One region of the Martinezella sp. CNPSo 3959 genome, then DNA from elsewhere that is predicted to be linked to it. Evidence: predicted binding sites of a transcription regulator. Region 1 holds the regulator's gene; each other region holds the start of a gene.

Evidence for each region. Region 1 encodes LexA, which represses DNA repair genes until DNA is damaged. Its sites were predicted from a motif close to TGTTCNNNNTGTGTTCNG; they were not measured.
Region 2: AC13RE_RS13910 (PA0069 family radical SAM protein) is a predicted target of LexA. The motif match lies at 2,945-2,962, and genes of this name have one in related genera.
Region 3: AC13RE_RS04130 (ribonuclease T2 family protein) is a predicted target of LexA. The motif match lies at 4,192-4,209, and genes of this name have one in related genera.

What each region holds. Positions count from the first base shown of each region.
Region 1 is NZ_JBXSOV010000001.1:168,245-175,479, reverse strand. It holds gene eno (phosphopyruvate hydratase) at 1-872, opposite strand, end outside; gene kdsA (3-deoxy-8-phosphooctulonate synthase) at 1,021-1,860, opposite strand; gene AC13RE_RS00925 (VOC family protein) at 1,857-2,744, opposite strand; gene lexA (transcriptional repressor LexA) at 3,163-3,885, shown strand; gene AC13RE_RS00915 (ComEC/Rec2 family competence protein) at 3,866-6,334, opposite strand; gene gltA (citrate synthase) at 6,626-7,235, shown strand, end outside.
Region 2 is NZ_JBXSOV010000004.1:308,934-316,168, reverse strand. It holds gene AC13RE_RS13935 (tetratricopeptide repeat protein) at 1-178, shown strand, start outside; gene AC13RE_RS13930 (4-(cytidine 5'-diphospho)-2-C-methyl-D-erythritol kinase) at 186-1,100, shown strand; gene moaB (molybdenum cofactor biosynthesis protein B) at 1,100-1,654, shown strand; gene AC13RE_RS13920 (hypothetical protein) at 1,686-1,994, opposite strand; gene AC13RE_RS13915 (glycosyl transferase) at 2,272-2,790, opposite strand; gene AC13RE_RS13910 (PA0069 family radical SAM protein) at 3,032-4,189, shown strand; gene rnhB (ribonuclease HII) at 4,296-4,955, shown strand; gene AC13RE_RS13900 (phosphotransferase) at 4,959-5,723, opposite strand; gene AC13RE_RS13895 (F0F1 ATP synthase subunit B) at 5,845-6,336, opposite strand; gene AC13RE_RS13890 (F0F1 ATP synthase subunit B) at 6,340-6,933, opposite strand; gene AC13RE_RS13885 (F0F1 ATP synthase subunit C) at 7,012-7,235, opposite strand, start outside.
Region 3 is NZ_JBXSOV010000001.1:816,741-823,975, forward strand. It holds gene metF (methylenetetrahydrofolate reductase [NAD(P)H]) at 1-437, opposite strand, end outside; gene AC13RE_RS04120 (ArsR/SmtB family transcription factor) at 439-1,464, opposite strand; gene ettA (energy-dependent translational throttle protein EttA) at 1,657-3,306, opposite strand; gene AC13RE_RS04130 (ribonuclease T2 family protein) at 3,432-4,178, opposite strand; gene AC13RE_RS04135 (alpha/beta hydrolase) at 4,344-5,276, shown strand; gene AC13RE_RS04140 (DMT family transporter) at 5,296-6,255, shown strand; gene caiB (succinate--glutarate CoA-transferase) at 6,270-7,235, shown strand, end outside.

The sequences.
Region 1 (7,235 bases):
TCGTCTTCAGCCATGCCGTCTTCGATCGAAACGATCGGATACTTGGCGGCGAGTTCTGCGAGGTATTCAGCCATGGCGCCGGATTCCAGCGTACGGCCTTCGCCTTCAAGAACGTACTTGCCGTCCTTGAAGAATTCGGTCGAGGCGCAATCGAGGCCGAGAGCGATTTCTTCGCCCGGCTTGTAGCCCGCCTTCTCGATCGACTTCATGATGAAGTCGAGAGCTGCAGGCGCGCTGGAAAGGCCCGGTGCGAAACCGCCTTCGTCGCCGACGTTGGTGTTGTGGCCTTGCGATGCCAGTTCCTTCTTCAGAACGTGGAAGACTTCCGAACCCATGCGGACGGCTTCGCGGATCGAGTCGGCGCCGATCGGCAGGATCATGAATTCCTGGAAGTCGATCGGGTTGTCGGCATGAGCGCCACCGTTGATGATGTTCATCATCGGAACCGGCAGCAGGCGGGCGTGAGCGCCGCCGACATAACGGTAGAGCGGCAGGTTGGCACTCTGGGCAGCAGCCTTGGCAACGGCGAGCGAGACGCCGAGGATGGCATTGGCGCCAAGGCGCGACTTGTTCGGCGTGCCATCGAGCTCGATCATGATGTTGTCGAGCTGGATCTGGTTTTCGGCATCCATGCCGCCGATCGCATCGAAGATTTCCGAATTGACGGCTTCGACGGCCTTCTCGACACCCTTGCCATGGTAGCGCTTGCCGCCATCGCGAAGCTCGACGGCTTCATGTGCGCCGGTCGACGCACCCGACGGAACCGCCGCGCGGCCCAAGCTGCCGTCTTCGAGGTAGACATCGACTTCAACGGTCGGATTGCCACGGCTGTCGAGAATCTCGCGGGCGATAATGTCGGTGATTGCGGTCATGATAGCTCCCTGCTCGCTGGTTTATAAATCGATTTAAATCGTCTTAATCGAAGGCGCGGAAATTTCAATGGCGATCCGCGCCGCGATTTGGCACTCCTACAGGCCCGTAACGCAAGTTCATGTCAGCCTGTTGAATGCCGGCTACGTTTCAGGCCTTGGCGATAGCGTCGAAGGCCAGCAGCTTTTCCAGAAGCCGCGGCATATCCTTCAGATAGACCATGTTCGGGCCATCGGACGGTGCATTGTCCGGGTCCTCATGTGTCTCGACAAAAACACCGGCGACGCCGACAGCGACCGCGGCGCGTGCCAGCGTCTCGACGAACCGGCGATCGCCGCCGGTCGAACCGCCCTGCCCGCCTGGCTGCTGCACGGAATGGGTCGCGTCGAAGATGACGGGCGCGCCCATCGCCGCCATGATCGGCAGCGAGCGCATATCCGAGACCAGCGTATTATAGCCAAAGGAGGCGCCGCGCTCGCAAAGAAGAATATTCGGATTGCCGCTTTCGTTCAGCTTGGCAAGCACGTTCTTCATATCCCATGGCGCCAGGAACTGGCCTTTCTTGACGTTGACCACGCGGCCAGTCTTGGCAGCGGCAACCAGAAGGTCTGTCTGGCGCGACAGGAAGGCCGGGATCTGCAGGATATCGACCGTCTTGGCAACGATGGCGCACTGCTCTTCCGTGTGGATGTCGGTCAGGACGGGAAAGCCATATTCCTTCTTGAGGTCGGCAAAAATTTCCAAGGCCTTCTCCAGGCCGATGCCGCGCTTGCCCGACAGCGATGTGCGGTTCGCCTTGTCGAAGGAGGACTTGTAGATAAGGCCGATGCCGAGCTTGCCGCAGAGTTCCTTCAGCACGCCGGCAATCATAAAGGCATGATCGCGGCTTTCCATCTGACAGGGGCCGGCGATCAGCGACAGCTTTGCAGTATTGGAAAAAAGGACCTTGGAGGCACCCTCGCCGACGGTGACTTCGGAATTTGTGCTCATTTTGTCTCCTCAAAGGCGAACAATGCGCCCTGACCGGGCGCCAACCTCGCCAATAGACGATTGTTCTTACGCGTATAGGTGACGCCGTTAGCAGTGAAATGCGACGATGTCACGGAAAGATCGCGTGTTTTGAAAAGGATTGCCCGCGCCCTGAGCCCCGGATCAGTCGTGCGAACAGGCAGATCATAGAACGCCTCCATGCCTTCCGGCGTCAAAATCTCCAGATCGGCGTTGGCCGCCTTGATGGTCAAGCCGAAGGAATGCTCCGTTATTTGCGGGCTGCCGACAACGTCTTCGAAGAAGCGGCGATAGACGGCCGGTTGCGGCGCGCAAAGCGCTACCCGCGCAATGCCGGTCACGCCGTTCTCGTGACGCTCAAGCACGCTGCGGTCAGCCGGCAGCGGATTGATGCGCTGACAGCAGAAGGCGAGAAAGTCTGGCGCGCGCAGATCAGCGGCAAAGGCGAGACGAAAGCCGGCCGTGGTTTCCGTTCCGTCCGGCATCTTCATCGGACGGGAAAAATCCAGCATTCGCCCAGCGGAAATCGCCGCCGCGTTGAAGCGCTCGTCATCCGCCACCGCATCATCCGTGCCGAACACCACGGCCGAAAAACCATCTTCCCCCACCCGGAAACGATAAGCCTGATCGCGCGCGACGAAAACATTGCCGTCCAAAATGCTCTTCTCGCACTGCTCCGGAGATGCCACGCTCAGGGGTTCGAGATAGGTTTTATCGGCAAAGAAGACGCAGGCGTTCTGCGTGCCAAAGGGATGACGCGCATCCGGAGCCACCGTGAAACCGAGCTTGCCGAGGCGTTCGCGCGCCAGAGCGATATTGACGGTCGGCAGCACGAGATGATCCAGCGGGTGCGGTGACGAAATCATGGTTCCTCCTATCTGCCTTTGGCAGCAGATTTGCGCCCTTCCCCCGCGTAATTCAAGATAGGAGCATGGAACACTCAACGCACAGGGACAGGACCGAAAGCAATCTCACAAACGTGATTGCTGATTCTTACCGTCAACGCGTGTGGCCAATGACGTCCAATATGGATCCGCTTCTTGAATACGCCGACCGAGCAGCAAAGCCCGAGAACGGAAATGGCGATATTTTCTATATTTTTCAAATGGTTGCGGCCTATATAACGTCTCAACATCCTAAGCCGACCCATTCGTAAGTCGTAATTATTTAACTGACACTACAAGGCTTTACCGAAATTTAAGCACTTGCGGAACACATATGGAACATATAGTGTCCGTTCTGGATTTGTTTCACGGCTTTTCTTGATTCTGGGGTTCCAAGACGATGTTGACGCGCAAGCAGCAGGAACTGCTTCTCTTCATTCACGAACGCATGAAGGAATCCGGTGTTCCGCCGTCCTTCGACGAGATGAAGGATGCATTGGATTTGGCATCCAAATCCGGTATCCATCGTCTGATCACGGCGCTGGAGGAGCGCGGCTTTATCCGCCGGCTGCCGAACAGGGCCAGGGCTCTCGAAGTCATCAAGCTCCCGGATGCTTATAATCCCAGCCTTCAGCCGCGTCGCGGCTTTTCGCCGAGCGTCATCGAGGGCAGCCTCGGCAAGCCGCAGCCCGTTGCCCCGCCCGCTCCGTCGAAGGTGGCAAATGACGATCACAACGGCTCGGCGTCCGTACCGGTGATGGGTCGCATCGCAGCCGGCGTTCCGATCTCGGCCATCCAGAACAATACGCACGACATTACCGTTCCCGCCGACATGCTCGGCTCCGGCGAACATTATGCGCTTGAAGTTCGAGGGGATTCGATGATCGACGCCGGAATTTTCGACGGCGATACGGTCATTATCCGCAATTCGACCACGGCCAATCCCGGCGATATCGTCGTTGCACTCGTCGACGATGAAGAAGCTACCTTGAAGCGCTTCCGTCGCAAGGGTGCCTCCATCGCGCTGGAAGCCGCGAACCCAGCCTATGAAACCCGCATCTTCGGGCCAGATCGCGTCAAGGTTCAGGGCAAGCTCGTCGGCCTTATTCGTCGCTATCACTGACCGGTGAATTGTCCGGGACTGGCGGCGCCTTTGCAATTGGCGCGTCGAATTTGCCGGTGCGCCAATCATAGGTTCGATGCCTGGTCCATGGGCGCTGCGGGTTATTGAATGCGGCGGATATAATGGGTGTGTCTGAGGTAAGCACCATTTCAATGGAGCCGGTTTTGCGCAATGTCGCACCGGTTATGAGCGTTGCTCCGGAACGGCAATGATCCAGCCGCAGCCGGATTGGCGTCACGACAATGCTCCCGGTGTCGCAAGCCGCGGGCAGATAGGCCGCGTTCTCGATGGTGACCAATATCGCGCCGTTTTCGAGCATGGCGACACACCATGCTCCCTTCTGACAGGCAAAGCTGCCTTGCATGGTGCGGTCCAAAGCTTCTTCCATTGCGGTGCGGACCGCCTTCTCCTCCTCGTTACTTAGTCGCTTGTGCCGATCCGTCTTGCTGATCTGCGGAAGCCGGCTATCGGTCGGAAGCATGGTCGGCGGTTGATGTTCGGCTGCGACCAGTGCTTTTTGCCATTGCTCGAAGATGAAGGCCTGCGGTCTCTCGCGATTGGTGGCGAGGATATCATCCTGGCGCAAGGCAACCAGAATACCATCTTCCGAGATCATCAGATCCGGCTTCGGCACACCAGAGCCGAACGCGGCCACACCGACAGATGACAGCAGCAGCAACAGGCCCAGATGGCGAAGCCGGGTCCGCAACATGCTCATGATCAGGAAGCCGGCGATGAAAGTCGGCATCAGCCAGCTGGGCTGGCGGCCGAAAGTGATATCACCTCCCCACCCAGCCACCGTTTTTGCAATAGCGATCACAAGCTCCAGTCCCTCTCCGGTGACTTTCCAGAACGGTCCATCGATTCCGAAAGGCATCAGCAGCATCGCCATCATACCGAAGGGCATGACGATGAAAGAGACGACGGGCATGGCCGCAAGGTTGGCAGCAAGTCCATATGTCGCCAACCGGTGAAAGTGCTCGATCGAGAAGATGGCCGTCGACGCACCGCCGATGAACGAGGTCGACATCACGCCTCCAAAGAAGCGTGTGACGAACAGTAGCGGACTTAACAGACGGATGCGCGGCAGGATGTTTTCGCGATGCCGCCGTCGTTTCCAGAGCGAATAGCCTGATACCAGCGCCAGCGTTGCGGCGTAAGACATCTGGAAACTCGGACCGAGTACCTGAGACGGTGACAAGACCAGGATGACGATGGCTGAGAGCGCCACATTGCGCAAGCTGATGGATGGCCTGTCGAAAAGCACGGCCACCAGCATGATCGCCATCATGATGAAGGCGCGCTCGGCGGAGACGCCGAATCCGGAAATGAGGTAATAGGCCGTTACCGTTAGAAGCGCGCCGAAGGCTGCGAACTTCTTCGTCGGCCAGGCCTGGACGACACCGGGAAACAGGCTGAACAAATAGCGCAGACCGACATAGAAGATGCCGGCCGACAGCGCCATGTTGAGGCCGGAAATTGCAATGATGTGGGTCAGGCCGGCAATTCTCAGGGCTTCGGTCGTATCCTTCGAGATCGCACGTCGCTCATCGGTGACAAGTGCTGCTGCAAAGGCGCCGGTGTCTCCAGGCAAGGTTTGCCTGATGCGGTCGCCGATGCTGTTGCGCAGGCCAGCGAGCCAGATATCGGCCGCATCCAGTAACGAGCCGGCAGCATCGTCACCGGATGGCGACAATAATTCCGGCGTTCCGTAGGCAAAGCCATTCGCGCCGATGCCGTTGAAATAAGAGCTGAAAGCGAAATCGTTAAGACCCGTCAATGCCGGTCCGGCCGGAGGTGTCAGGCGCGCCCTGCCCCGGATCCGATCCCCCAGATCGAACGACTCCGCCTGCTTGCGCACGAAGACCGTAACCCGCTGGGGTGCGCGGCGGATAGAGGGTTTTTCCGTCGCCTCGACGCGGACGACATAGCGCCAGCGCCCATTGTCATAGGATTCCCGTCGCTCGATCTGCCCGGTCACGGTCGTCGTCACGGCCGAGTCGAGCATGACGGTGGAAACCCGCCAACTTTCCCACTGGGCCAGCGCCATGCCCAGGCAGATGAGCATACCGGCGAAAAGTGTGTGATGAAGCAGCCTGCCCGCATCGCGCTTTAGCAAAAAACCCAAAGCAAACAGAACGAGGCCTGCGAGAAACGCCTGCGGAGGCGGATCGATTTGCGCCTCGAACCAGATAATCGCACCCAAACCCATATAGATCGGTGCGAAAAGAACAGCACGGCCATGGGCCGCCTCCTCCGCAATCAAGCCGAGGACAGCGGTTCCAAGGCGCTTCGGAACACGCAGCAAACGCGACGTCAGCGGCGCCTGATCCTGTGTTCGTTCCCATTGTCGCGCTTTGGCGCTAGGGGTAATCGCGGTGGAAAAGGCGCGAGGTTGCGGAGACGCGGTGACGTCCCTGCTCTCTTCCTGCTGGTCGGATGCCTCCAAATTAGGCACTCGCTGACTGCCCCCGCGCCAAATTACAGCTTCTGCGCGATTTGTGCCGTCACCACACAGTGAATTCAACTGAAATCGGCGGGAACAAAGCTCAATTGGGCCGGTTTCCCGGCGTAGCATACGAAAGGGCGCTTCTGCAGTGCCCAAAAGTTGATACTGCATTGCACAATTCAGCGTTAGGATAACTTGGCATTAGGCTCTGGATCATATAGCTAGTCGGTAGTCGCTTAACCTTTTGGCGCTTTTTATGGCGTCAATCCCGCCAAATCTTGGAGGATCAGCATGACGGAACAAAGCGCGAAACTAACTTGGGGTGAAAAGACGGTGGACCTGCCGGTCAAGACCGGAACCATCGGCCCGAGTGTCATTGATATTGGTGCCCTTTATAAGAACACCTCTACTTTCACTTACGATCCTGGTTTCACCTCCACCGCATCGTGCGAGTCGAGCATCACCTATATCGATGGCGACGAAGGCGTTCTGCTGCACCGCGGTTATCCGATCGATCAGCTGGCCGAACACGGCGATTTCCTGGAAGTCTGCTACCTCCTTCTCTACGGCGAACTGCCGACGGCAGCGCAGAAGAAGGACTTCGACTATCGCGTGACCCACCACACGATGGTGCATGAGCAGATGTCGCGCTTCTTCACAGGCTTCCGCCGTGACGCGCATCCGATGGCCGTCATGTGCGGCTGTGTCGGCGCGCTCTCTGCCTTCTATCACGACTCGACCGACATCACCGATCCGCACCAGCGCATGGTTGCAAGCCTGCGCATGATCGCCAAGATGCCGACGCTCGCCGCCATGGCCTATAAGTACCATATCGGCCAGCCCTTCGTTTATCCGAAGAACGATCTCGACTATGCGTCCAACTTCCTGCGCATGTGCTTTG
Region 2 (7,235 bases), on a different contig from region 1:
GGCGCTCGCCTCGAAGCCGGAAGAGGCCGATATTCCGAAGATCAAGGAGAAGGTCGAGAAGGGCTTGCCGCCACTCGACAACGATCCAAAGACCGTCGACAAGAGCAAGCAGCCCGATCCAGCGCCCGCCCCCTCGCCCGACACGAACGCTCCGGCGCCGGTCGACAAGAAGTCCTAAGACTTCCATGAGCACGATCTTGGCAGCGGGTGATTTCGACCTTACGGAAGAAGCGCCCGCAAAGATCAATCTTGCGCTGCACGTCACCGGCCGCCGCGCCGATGGCTATCATCTGCTGGACATGCTCGTCAGCTTTGCCCGCCACGGCGATCGTCTTTTCTTTCGCGCAAGTGCGGATGACGATTTCAGCCTTTCGGGACGGTTCGGCCCGTTGCTTTCCGCCGATGCCGAGGCTGGCGACAATCTCGTGCTCAAGGCGCGCGATCTCTTGCGCCAGGCAGCCAATTCATCCGGTCTCGATGCTCCCGCCGTCCATATTCATCTGGAAAAAAACCTGCCGATCGCATCGGGCATCGGCGGCGGTTCGGCGGATGCGGCGGCGGCATTGCGTGGGCTCATGCGGCTCTGGCGCCTCAGCCTGTCTGAAGGCACCCTCAAAACGATCGCCCTGAAGCTTGGCGCCGATGTGCCGATGTGTCTTTCGAGCCGACCGCTGATTGCGCGTGGAATTGGCGAGGCGATAGATTTGCTGCCTTCCTTTCCTTCTTTTCCGATGGTTCTCGGCAATCCGCTCGTCGGCGTCTCCACGCCCGACGTGTTCCGCCAATTGTCGCGCAAGGATAATCCGCCATTGCTGTTTCCGTCGCAAATGCCGCGGGGTCAAGGCGAATGGATCGACACGATCAAGGCCCTGCGCAACGATCTCGAACCGCCGGCGCGCTCGATCTGCGGCGAGATTGGCGTGCTTTCCGGCCTGATCGAAAGCGAATCCCCGATCCTGACGCGCATGTCGGGCTCGGGCGCCACCTGTTTCGGCATCTTCGCCGATGCCGAACGGGCGAAGAAAGCCGCCGCCTCGCTTCACAGACAGAAGCCGGACTGGTATTTCCAGGTAACGGAGACGATCGCGGGAGAGGCATGATGGCAGGTCCAGTCAACGAAAGATCCTTCATTCCCGTCGGCATCGCCGTGCTGACCGTTTCCGATACGCGCACGCTCGGCGACGACAAATCCGGCGATACGCTGGTTGCCCGCATTGCGGAAGCCGGCCACAGGCTTGCTGCCCGCGCCATCGTTCCCGACGACAGGGAGCGCATCCGCACGCAGGTGGAAGCCTGGACCAAGGACGATGCGGTCGATGTCGTCATCACCACCGGCGGCACGGGCTTTACCGGCCGCGATGTTACGCCGGAAGCGTTGGAGCCATTGTTTGAGAAGCGGATGGATGGGTTTTCGGAAGTCTTCCATCGCATCTCCTACGACAAGATCGGCACGGCGACGATCCAGTCACGGGCGACAGGCGGTGTGGCCAATGCCACCTTCATCTTCGTGTTGCCGGGCTCTCCCGGCGCCTGCAAGGATGCCTGGGACGGCATCTTGAAGGCGCAGCTCGACTATCGCCACATGCCCTGCAATTTCGTGGAGATCATGCCGCGCCTCGACGAGCATCTAAAGCGCGGCGCCGGCTCGAGATAGGTCTTCCGCTCGCTGCGATCTTGCGTGGCGGTCATGCTTTCGGCAGGACAGGAATTGATTCCCAGGAATCGCCGCTGAGTATGATGCAGCTCCGGCCGGATATGTCGCTCATCAGCAGTGTCCAGTTGCCGCTCTCAGCAGCATAGATCTCAACGATCGTGCTTTGATCGAGCTTGCCGACAGCCGAAAGCTTTTCCGAAAGATGGTCGCCAAGAAACGCGACGATATCGACGCGCTTGGCACAGGCCAAGGTTACCTGAGCGGCGGCAATGCCGGGGAAAAGAATTGCACTTGCAACGAAGAGAGTTGCCATGAAGCGGTAGAGCATCGTGCGTTTCATAACGCACCTCCTTTCGCCGAAATCCCGGCGAAAAAGGAGAATTCCGCTGACCAGTTCCGCCTGATATCGGCATCTTCATGGTCGGTCACCAACGCGACACGCGTAAGGTGCCGCCACACACGAATTATCGCAGCTATTCCCGCGTTTACAAATGGAATCTGCGGAACGCTAGAGCAGCTCCAGCAAAAGTGCGAAGCGGTTTTGCGTCCGGAGCTGCGTAAAAACAAGAAGATAGAGCGTTTTCGCGATCCGAAGGAAAGCGGAAATGTTCTAGGCCCTATCGCGCTGCGCGCGCCACCCAGGAGGGAATGAGTTCGCTTGAAAGCCTGCGGCCCTTCTGGCCCTTGGCAAATTCCGCGAGCTGCATTCCCGACCTGGCGATCGCGACGGCCTGGTGCTTCGAAAGCAGCAGGCCCAACTCCAATGGCGGCGAACGGCGGCCGATCCGCTTCAGAAAGGGGCGCCGATAGCCGCGGGACGCCGTAAACCGCGCCGGGCCTTTGTTCAGGGAGACATATTCGGCGACCTCGTCGATCCAGCCCGCTTGCGGCCGCGCGCCCGGCTCGACCAGCAACAGCCATTCGCCGCGGGCCGCCCGCAATATGTCCTTGATATCCCACTGCGAGTAAAAGCGGCAGCCGGCGGCATCTGCGACTTTCGATGTGCCATCACTCGAACCGTGATCGAGCACGACCACGTCGCTGACCAGCCCCTCGACCGCGCCTGCCACCAATGCCGCCAATGTCTGCGCCAGTTCCGGTTCGTGATCCTGGCATTCGATGATGACCGTCAACATTGCCCATTTATAGAGCGGCGCATAATTTATTGCCAGCACCCAACCTTCGGCTCCAAACGTTTAAGAAAAGCATCATATGCCGCCGGAAACGCTCGCCGCCGGTATCGCCAAATACCTCCTCTCAACAAGGTGGAAAATGGTGATTTCGGATTTTTGTTCTTGCAATGTTCTCATTTGTCGGATAGGAATTTAATCATCTTAGACGCGGCGTGCGATGGCATAAACCGCCCTGGAGCTACCGATGAACGAGCAGTCCCTTGCAGGGCAGGCCGCTTTCGCGCCTGCCAATACGGCAGACGTTGCCAACGCTTTGATCGCCGATTCCGGTCTCAGGGTCGACGTCGAGCGTCGGCGCGGACGCGGGGCCGGATTGAACCCGAGCGGCCGGTTCGAGCCGCAGCAACGCGAGGCTTTCGACGACGGCTGGCAGAGCTGGGAAGAGCTGCCGCCTTTCAAAACCGAAGTGCAAGTGGAGAAGCCGCGCACGGCCATTACCCGTAACGAATCGCCCGACATACCCTTCGATCGATCGATCAACCCTTATCGCGGCTGCGAGCACGGCTGCATCTACTGCTTCGCGCGGCCGACGCATGCCTATATGGGCCTTTCGGCGGGGTTGGATTTCGAATCGAAGCTGTTTGCCAAGCCGGATGCAGCCAAGCTTCTGGAACGCGAACTCGCAAAGCCGGGCTACAAGCCGCGCGTTATCGCCATAGGGACGAATACCGACCCCTACCAGCCGATCGAGAAGGAATGGCGGATCATGCGCCAAATCCTCGAAGTGCTGAACCGGGCGAACCATCCCGTTGCTATCGTCACCAAATCGGCGCTGGTCATGCGCGATATCGACATTCTAAAGGAGATGGCTGCCAAGAACCTTGTGCGGGTGGGATTGTCGGTGACGACGCTCGACCGCAAGCTCGCGCGCACCATGGAGCCGCGGGCGGCGACGCCGCCACGGCGGCTGGAGGCGATCCAGGCTTTGAACGAGGCCGGCATCCGCACCGCGATCATGGTGGCGCCGATTATCCCTGCCCTCAACGATCATGAAATCGAGCGCATTCTCGATGCGGGCAAGGCAGCCGGCGCGCAGGAGGCAAGCTATGTCATTTTGCGGCTGCCGCTGGAGGTGAGCCCGCTCTTTCGCGATTGGCTGCTGCAGCATTATCCGGATCGCTATCGCCACGTCATGTCGCTGATCCGCTCGATGCGCGGCGGCAAGGATTATGATGCGGAGTTCGGCAAGCGCATGAAGGGTGCCGGGCCTTATGCCTGGCAGATCAGCCGTCGCTTCGAAATGGCGACGCGCCGGCTCGAGCTTACGCGCCGCAATATCGCTTTGCGCGACGATCTGTTCGTGCCGCCAGATGGCAGCGGCGTCCAGTTGTCGCTGCTTTGATATTCCTTGCGGGTTTTCCCTGACCCCGCTGGAAAAGCCCCCCCGGTTCGCCGCCCTGATCCACCGGGGGCTTGCAGGAGATCGGGTGGTGTGCGAGCTTCGCCGCATGACACGCAGCACATCACCCGATTCTCCAATGCTTTTCGAGGACGCCCCGCTCGTTCCGACGTTTGAGCTGGAGCTGATTGCGCGCCGGGCCGGGCATTGGCCTGTCGCCGGGGCAGATGAGGCTGGCCGGGGGCCGCTTGCCGGACCGGTGGTCGCCGCCGCCGTCATTCTCGACCCTGAGCGGATCCCGCAAGGGCTCAACGATTCCAAACAGCTGACCGCGGCCAGGCGCGAAGAGCTGTTCGTGGAGATTCTCGCAACAGCAACGGTCTCTATCGCCTCGTCGAGTGCCGGTCGTATCGACACGACCGATATCCGCAAGGCAAGCCTCGATGCGATGCGCCGTGCCATTTGCGGACTGGCCGTGCCGGCAAGCTATGTGCTGACCGATGGGCTCGATGTGCCAGCCGGGCTTGCATGCCCGGGAAAGGCCGTCGTCAAGGGAGACACGCGTTCCTTCTCCATCGCTGCCGCATCGATCGTCGCCAAAGTGACCCGCGACCGGATGATGGCGCGCGCGAGCATTGTCTTTCCAGCCTATGGTTTCGCAGCCCATGCCGGCTATGGCACTCCTCAGCATCGCGCTGGCATCGAGGAGCATGGCCCCTGCTCCCTGCATCGCATGAGCTTCCGCCCGCTGCGCAAAGAGGCCGTTTGAAACTCAGCCCGTCAGTCCGGCGACGATTTCAGTCGAGCATTTTCTGATATAGGCGATGTCTTCCCGGTAGATGCGATCATGTCCTTGCTGGAGATTCCGGCGATATCTCTCGATGCCGCGGGCAGCTTCCCGTTCCATGAAAGCCAATAGCGCCTCAAGCCGCTCGACGATGACGTCAAGCAATGAGCTACGCTCGTTAACAGACAGGCCATAGGCATCGATAAAGATACGGGCGCGACCGAGTTGGGCGGCAAGAGTGTCCATTTCCTTGATAGCGACGCCGGAGGACAGCGGCGCCCAGCGATAGACGGCATAGGCCAGATCCCACATTCGCGGACCGGGATGCGCAGCCTCGAAATCGATGATACCCGTCACTTCGCCATCGTTCAGGACGACATTGTAGGGGGCAAAATCCCCATGGCAGATGACCTCGCAAGGCGAGCGGGCGGGCAGTTGCCATGCGTAGCTGGCCGCGAGGCTTTTTGCGAACAGGGCGGAGCAATCGTGATAGCGACGTAGTAGCGACGCAGCCGACCGCAGCGCCTTTTCGCCGCGCATAGCGGCGTGGCCATCGAGATCGCCGGTATCTCCGAGCAGATAGGTTACCCGTTCCCAGACCTCGTCATATCCAGCCGGACGCGGAGCTGCATCGAAGCCATGCCGATGTAGCGCAGCCAGTAAAGCGTGGACGCCCGGTGTCCAGATGGCCGCTGGTCTTAGGATGAGATCGTCTTGACGAAACGGTTCGCTGCCTGTCGCAATCTGCATCCACTCTCCCCTCATGTAGTGATCTTGCCTCCCATTGCAGCGATGATCAATCATGACTGAGCATGAAACAAAAAAAGCCCCGCCGAAGCAGGGCTCTTTCGAATTTCGCTAGTCCCAAGGCTTAGTTCAGCCGGGTCTTCACTTCCTTGACGGCGTCGCTGAAGAGGCCGGACTGAACGCTGCCATCAGCCTTCTTGGCAAGCACCGATTCAGCAGCGGCGATTGCCAAATCGACGGCAGCGGAGCGGACCGCCTTCATCGCATCGGCTTCGGCCTGCTTGATCTTCTGCTCGGACAGAGCCGTACGGTTGGCGACGAACTCCTCGGTCTTCTTGCGAGCCTCGGTCGTCAGCATTTCCGCTTCGCGCTCGGCTGCGGCAACGATATGTGCTGCTTCAGCCTCGGCTTCCTTGCGCTTACGCTGATATTCGGCCAGCAGGTGCTGAGCCTCTTCGCGCAGGCGCTTGGCTTCCGCCAACTCGTTGCGGATCTGATCGGCACGGTCGTCCAGCGACTTTGCCATCATGCCCGGAACCTTGAGGTAAACGATCAGGCCTAGGAAGATGAGGAGACTGACAAACGCGAAGAAGGTGTTGTCGAAAGAAAATTCCATGGATCAGCCCTCCTGCTTTGCGGCGGCTGCCGCAACCGCAGAGGCGACATCGGCCTTGCCGGCGACATTTCCGACCAACTGCTCGACGACGGCACCGGCAGTCTCTTCGGCAATTGCACCGACATCACCGAAGGCTTTCGCCTTGATTTCAGCAATGCGGCCTTCTGCGGCGTTGAGCTTCTCAGCCAGGCTCGCCTCGATTGCCTTGCGATCCTCTTCGGCCTTGGCCTTGGCGGCATCGCGAGCGGTGGCGCCGATGGAATTTGCCTTGGCGCGCGCAGCGGCCAATTCGCTTTCATAGGTCGCAACGGCGGCGTCGGCTTCAGCCTTCAGACGCGAGGCTTCCTCGATATCCTGGGCGATCCGGTCGTGCCGGCTTTCCAGAATGGTGCCGACGCGCGGAATAACGATCTTCTGCATGGCCACGTAGAAGATGACGAAGGTGATCACCAGCCAAAGCAGCTGTGACGGATACGTCGTATGGTCAAACGGCGGGAATACGCCGCCGTGATGGCCTTCATTCGGCGCACCCGTTTCCGTGTGCACCGCTCCGGCGGCCGGCGGTGCTTCTTCAGCATATGCCGGGGTCACAAACATGCTCACCTCCAGGTGGTCTGCAAATACAAAGAATCACGGCTCGCTGCTCGCGAACCGTGATCTATGACGCCGCTGATATCAGACGGCGAAGAGCAGGAGGAGAGCGACGAGCAGCGAGAAGATGCCCAGAGCTTCCGTAACGGCGAAGCCGAATACCAGACGGCCGAACTGGCTGTCAGCAGCCGACGGGTTGCGCAGTGCGCCGGACAGGTAGCTGCCGAAGATATTGCCGAGGCCGAGAGCCGTGCCGGCCATACCAAAGCAAGCCAAACCTGCGCCGATGAACTTTGCTGCTTCCGCGT
Region 3 (7,235 bases), 650 kb from region 1:
GAAACGGAAATGTCGAAATCGCCGCGCTCCCGCAAAGCGCCAACCAGTTCCGCGGCATTGGCATAACCGCCCGGATGCGGTTGATAGGCCGAGCCGACACCACCCGGCGGATCGCCGCGCAACGCGACGAAACGGCGAACACCCGTAGCCAGGAACTCGTCGATCACACGATGCGTATCTTCGCGCGTAGCGCCGACGCAGGTCAGATGCGATGCGGTCGTGAACGGCGTCTCGTGGATCATCTTTCGCACGGCGGAAAGCGTCGGCGCCTTGGTCGAGCCGCCCGCTCCATAGGTTACTGAAACGAATTCAGGGTCCCAATCGCTGAGTTCCTCGACGGTGTTCCACAACTGCTGCTCGGCCTCTTCCGACTTGGGCGGAAAAAACTCGAAGGAGATGCGGATACCCGCGTTATGGCTTTCTGATCTCGAAGACATGTCAAACTCTCCCGGCAAGAATGGGGGATGACTGGTGGCCCTGGCCGGACGCAATCAGCAACCGCGGGTCACGCGCCAGCCAGATGGTGACGGTCAGCGCCTGTCCGCCTTCCCTCCCCGAATGAAGATCCTGCACGCGCTCCACATCCAGCCCCGCCAGTTTCAGCCAATCCGACATGGCCTGATGCGAGAAGCCGAGGCGAAGATGCGCATGCTCGTCACGCAGATATTCAAGCCCGTGCGGCGCGAGGTCGATGATGACAAGCCGGCCGCCGGGCCGCAGCATTCGTGCGGCCTCATTGATGGCAACCTCCGGCTGATCAAGGAAATGCAGCACCTGGTGGATGGTGATGAGATCGAAATCCTGCTGCTCGAGCGGCAGGTTGAAAATATCGCCATGCCGCACCGAGGCGGCGGTGATATTGGCACGGTCCAGATTGGCGCGGGCGACGGCCAGCATATCACGGCTGGCATCGATACCGACGGCGCGGCGATAATGCCCGGCCAGAAGCTGCAGCATCCGGCCGGTACCCGTGCCGAGATCGAGAAAGGAGTCGATCGGCTGCGGACCGATAAGATCGATCAGCGCCTTGTCGACATCCTCGTCGGCGACATGGAGACGACGCAACTCATCCCACTCGGCGGCATTGCGGCTGAAATAGGCCTGGGCGCGCTCGGCGCGAATGCGCTTTACGGAGGCGAGGCGTTCCCCGTCACGCAGCAGCACCGTATCCTTTTCGGCGGTATGACGCAGCAGGCTGCGAGCCAGCGTCACGGCCTTGCCCTCCTGCTTCAGCCGGAAGTAAGCCCAGGCGCCTTCCTGATAACGATCAATCAGTCCGGCTTCACCGAGCAGCTTCAAATGCCGGGAAATGCGCGGCTGCGACTGGCCAAGAATTTCGGTAAGATCGGTCACCGTAAGATCGCCGGCAGCGAGAAGCGCGAGAAGACGCAGCCTCGTCGGCTCTCCGACCGCCTTCAACACGTCTACTACGTCATCCAAGCCGAGTTTAACCAGATCTGTCATTCCACACCCAATCAAGATATAAAGATATCTTTATGTGATTTGGGTTTTCTTGGCAAGAGCCAATCGGCTACCCACCGGAGTTCGACGTCGGAAATCCGTTAGTTTCCGGCGAAAACAGAATATCGAGGGCGATTGCTACATAAACGAAAACCCCGGACAAGCCGGGGTTTTCAAAAGAGCCAAACCGAGAGCTCAGCGTGTCAGGCGCTTATGCGCCTGGCTGCCCGGATTGAGAGCATCGGGGCCGAGACGGCGGATCTTGTCCTGCTCGTAATCTTCGAAATTGCCTTCGAACCATTCGACATGGCCTTCGCCTTCAAAGGCCAGGATGTGCGTGGCCAGGCGGTCGAGGAACATGCGGTCGTGGCTAATGATGATGGCGCAGCCGGCGAAGTTTTCGAGCGCGCTTTCCAGCGCCGCCAGCGTTTCCGTATCGAGGTCGTTGGTTGGTTCGTCGAGCAGAAGCACGTTGCCGCCAGCCTTCAACATCTTGGCCAGGTGAACGCGGTTGCGCTGACCGCCAGAGAGATTGCCAACCTTCTGCTGCTGGTCGCCGCCCTTGAAGTTAAAGGCGCCGCAATAAGCGCGCGAGTTCATGTCGAACTTGCCGAGCTTGATGACTTCGGCGCCGCCGGAGATTTCCTCCCATACCGTCTTATTGCCGTCAAGCGCATCGCGGCTCTGGTCGACATAGCTGAGATGCACCGTCTCGCCGATGCGGACCGTGCCGGCATCCGGCTTTTCCTGCCCGGTGATCATCTTGAACAGGGTCGTCTTGCCGGCGCCGTTCGGGCCAATGATGCCAACGATACCGCCGGGCGGCAGCTTGATCGACAGATCGTTGATCAGCGTGCGGCCTTCGAAGCCCTTGGTGATGCCCTCCATCTCGATCACCACCTGGCCGAGACGCTCGCTGACCGGAATGATGATCTGCGCATCACCGGGACGCTGATTTTCGGCAGCATCGACCAGCTGTTCGTAAGCGTTGATACGCGCCTTGGACTTGGCCTGGCGGGCCTTCGGGCTGGAGGCAATCCATTCCTGTTCGCGGCTGATCGCCTTCTGGCGGCCAGCTTCTTCGCGGGCTTCCTGCTGCATGCGCTTGGCCTTGGCCCGCAGATAGGCGGAATAGTTGCCTTCGTAGGGAATGCCGCGACCGCGGTCGAGTTCGAGAATCCAGCCGGTAACATTGTCGAGGAAGTAGCGGTCGTGGGTGATCATCATCACGGCGCCCGGATAATCGCGCAGGTGCTTTTCCAGCCAGGCAATGGTCTCAGCGTCGAGATGGTTGGTCGGTTCGTCGAGCAGCAGCAGGTCCGGCTGCGAGAGAAGCAGGCGACACAGTGCGATACGGCGGCGCTCACCGCCTGAAAGGCTGGTGACTTCGGCATCGCGCGGCGGGCAGCACAAGGCTTCCATCGCCATCTCCACCTGGCTTTCCAGATCCCAGAGGTTCTGGCTGTCGATGATATCCTGGAGCTTGGCGCCCTCTTCCGCGGTCTCGTCGGAATAGTTCATCATCAATTCGTTGTAGCGATTGAGGATTTCGGTTTTCTTGGCAACGCCTTCCATGACGTTTTCGAAAACCGTCTTGTTGGGATCGAGCTGAGGCTCCTGCGCCAGGTAGCCGATGGTGGCGCCTTCGGCCAGCCAGGCTTCGCCGGTATATTCCTTGTCGAGGCCGGCCATGATGCGCAGCACGGTCGATTTACCTGCACCGTTCGGGCCGAGAATACCGATCTTGGCATCGGGGTAGAACGAGAGATGTATATTCTCGAGAATCTTCTTGGCGCCATAGGACTTATTCAGACCGGCCATATGATAAATGAACTGACGTGCCATAGCTTGGGTTGCTCCACGGGCGAATAGCGTTGCGATTTGTGCCGCTATGTAGGCGAAACCCCGCCCTCGGGCAACGGCGAAACCTTGTCCGAGGGCATTATCCGTGTCAGAAAGGCCGTATTTTCTCAGAAACCGGCCGCGTCCACCACACCCCGATCACAGCCGAAGGAGGTGCTGCCGGCCCCCTGGATCAGTTTGGCGAGCCGCGGCTCACTTCCCTGCTGGGGATCGATCGCATCTTCGGAGAGACCGATGGTCAGCTCCGAAATCATTCGGACATCGCCGACGCGGCGGCAGCTCATCTTGATGCGCGCATTGGCGCCCTCGCCGAAGCTCTGGTCAAAGGCTGCCTTGATGCTTTCGGCATCCAGCTCCTTGCCGATATTCTGCGCAAAGAGTTCGCGCACGGCAGACGTATTGAGTTCGGCAATCAGACCGGCGGCGATGGAGAAATATTGGTCGGCGCTGAGCTTCGTGCAGGTGCCGTGCTTGATCCATTCATGCCGTTCCAGGCCGGATTGAGTGCCTGGCATTGCCTTATCCAGCTTCGCCTTCACGTCTTGGGAAAGCTGCACGGCAGGCAGATCCTTCCAGTCGCGGCCACGATCCGCCTGCTTCAGATCCTCGGAAACATCGCAATATTCCTGCCGCATCGGCCAGAGGCCATGCAGGGAAAAATTCGTGGCATCATGATTGTCCGACGACTGGTTCCGGCATTCCGCCTTCTTCTGGTTCGTCTGACAAAATGCCGGCTCCCAGCTCGCCGCCAGGATAAAGCGCGTCCGTCCGCGGCTATGTTCCTGAGCCATGGCGCTCGCCGCCGTTCCGACCGAAAGAAGTACAACTGCAAATACTCGAAGCCACTGCTTCATTCCTGCCTCCAACTAGAACATTATGGGAACAAATAAGCAGTTTGAGCGAGCAGGCGCAATCCTGAATCACGGCGCTCGGAAAGATTTATTTCTGTGAGCTTTATCACCTATCCATTGCAATCGAGCGAGGGATGACCTTTCGTCTAACAGGGGAGGAACAAATATATGTTCGCCGAGACGCAGCGCCTGAAAAGTCCGACAGGCGCAACCCTTGCCTATCATCATTTGCCGGCGGCAACCGATGCTCGCGGCATCCTGCTGATATCGCACGGCCTCGCCGAGCATTCCCGCCGATACGAGGCCTTCGCGGATACGATGGCGGGCCGAGGCTTTCATGTCTATGCTCACGATCATCGCGGCCATGGCGAGACCATCGCTCACGACGCGCCGATTGGCCGCTTTGCGCGAAGAGATGGAGTGGGATTGGTCATCGCCGATGTGCTCGCCATGCGCGAGCTTGCCGCAAGCGCCCATCCCGGCGTGCCAATCATCCTGTTCGGGCATTCCATGGGCGGATTGATCAGCCTGAACACCGTCGTCACGCACCCCGACAAGTTCGATGCCGTCACAGTCTGGAATTCCAATTTCAATCCAGGCCTCGCGGGCCGCGCCGCTCAACTCATCCTCAAAACGGAGCGCATGTTCAAGGGATCGGACGTCCCGAGCGGGCCGCTGCCGAAACTGACCTTCGGCACCTGGGGACAATCGATCGCCAACCGCCGCACGGATTTCGACTGGCTCTCGCGCATTCCCGAGCAGGTGGACAAATATATCGCCGATCCGCTTTGCGGCTTTGATGCCTCTGTCTCGCTCTGGCTCGACCTATTCGAGTTGACCTTCCGGGCGCCGCAAAGAACCTATCTCGACCGCCTCCGGCGCGACCTGCCGATCCATCTCGTCGGCGGCGGCAAGGATCCGGCGACGGACAATGCGAAAGCGATTTCCTGGCTGGCAAACCATTTGAAAAGAGCCGGTTTCTCTCGTATTACCATCGAGATCTATCCCGACATGCGGCACGAGACGCTCAACGAAATCGGTGCCGAAGAAGCCATTTCCAACTTCGCCGACTGGTGCAAGAGGATAGCGGCAAACAACTGATTCTCATGGGAATTCCACAATGAACACCTCCAGCGGCTCCTCGGCGCGATTGCCGCAATCGGAGCTGACCTTCGGTTTGGTGACGATGTTTCTCTCCGTCGTCCTCTCGCCAGTCATGGATATCTTCTCCAAGCTCGCGGCGATCACGATTCCGCCGGGCGAAGTGACCGCCGCACGCTTCATCTTCCAGGCTCTTTTTGCGCTCCCCATGATGGCAATGCGCGGGAAATGGGGCGCGTGGAGTTGGCGACGCAGCGGCGTCCATGCCATCCGTGCCGCCGTGCTCACGCTGTCCATGGTGTCGTTCGTGACCACGCTGCAGGTGATGGAAGTGGCCGATGCCATTGCCATCTTCTTCGTCGAGCCGATGATGCTCACCATCCTCAGCAGCGTCTTCCTGAAGGAAACCATCGGCTGGCGGCGCTATACCGCCTGTGCCGTGGGCTTTTTCGGCGCGATGCTGATCATCCAGCCAAGCTTTCAGGAAGTCGGCTTTTTCGCCTTGCTTCCTATCGTCACCGCGTTTTGCGTCGCCGTTTACGTCATGATCACGCGGGTGGTCTCCCATAGCGAGGACGCATGGTCGATGCAGTTCCAGACGGCTTTATGGGGGACCGGCATCAGCGTGGTCCTGCTTGCCATCGGTCGAACGGCGGGATCTACAATCCTCGATCCGGTCATTCCGGATCTGATGGCCACGCTCTATCTGCTCGGCGTTGGTGTTACTGCAGCAGCGGCGGGTATCCTCACGGTATATGCCTATCGCGCCGTGCCGGCCTCGACACTTGCGCCGCTGCAGTATTTCGAGATCGTTTCCGCCACGATCTTCGGCTGGCTCGTCTTCGACAATTTCCCGGATGCGATCAAATGGCTCGGCATTCTCATCATCACCGGCTCCGGCCTCTACATTCTCTGGCGCGAGCGGCGCTTTGCTTCCAAGCCGGTATCCGATACATCTGAAACTGCATTCACGCCGTAAGCGAGTGGATCGACATGACAGACCAGAAAACCAAGAAACCTCCGCTGTCCGGTATTCGTGTCATAGAGCTTGCTCGCGTTCTCGCCGGCCCCTGGGCGGGGCAGATGCTGGCCGACCTCGGCGCCGATGTCATCAAGGTGGAAAATCCCGATGGCGGCGACGACACCCGCCAATGGGGTCCGCCCTTCGTCGAAGGCAAGGATGGCGAAAATCTCTCTGCTGCCTATTATCACTCCGCCAATCGCGGCAAGCGCTCCATCACCGCCGATCTCAAGACCGAAGAAGGTCAGGAATTGGTGCGCCGGCTGGTAAAAACAGCCGATGTGGTGGTCGAGAATTTCAAGCTCGGTGGCCTCGTCAAATACGGGCTGGATTACGAAAGCCTGAGGAAGATCAATCCCCGCATCGTCTATTGCTCGATCACCGGCTTCGGGCAGACCGGCCCCTATGCCAGTCTCGCGGGCTACGACTATATCGTTCAGGGCATGTCCGGCTTCATGTCGATCACAGGCGAGCCGGATGGCCAGCCGATGAAGGCCGGTGTCGCAATCGCCGATATCTTCACCGGCATCTATGCCGTATCGGCAATCGAGGCCGCCCTGATCCATGCGCTGAAGACGGGGGAAGGACAACTCATCGACATGGCACTGCTCGATGTACAATCCGCAGTGCTCGCCAATCAGAACATGAACTATCTGATTTCGGGTAAGCCGCCCGTGCGGCTCGGCAACGCCCATCCCAACATCTCGCCCTATGAAGTCGTGCCCACCGCCGACGGCTATCTCATTCTCGCTGTCGGCAATGACGGTCAGTTCCGCCGCCTATGCACCATTCTCGGCATGGAAACCAATGCCGATGACGAGCGCTATGCGACCAACAAGGCCCGCGTTGCCAACCGCAGCGAGGTTCGGGCTTTCATCTCGGCCGAAACGCTGAAGTGGAACAAAGCAGAGCTGCTGGAAGCCTGCAAGGCCAACGCC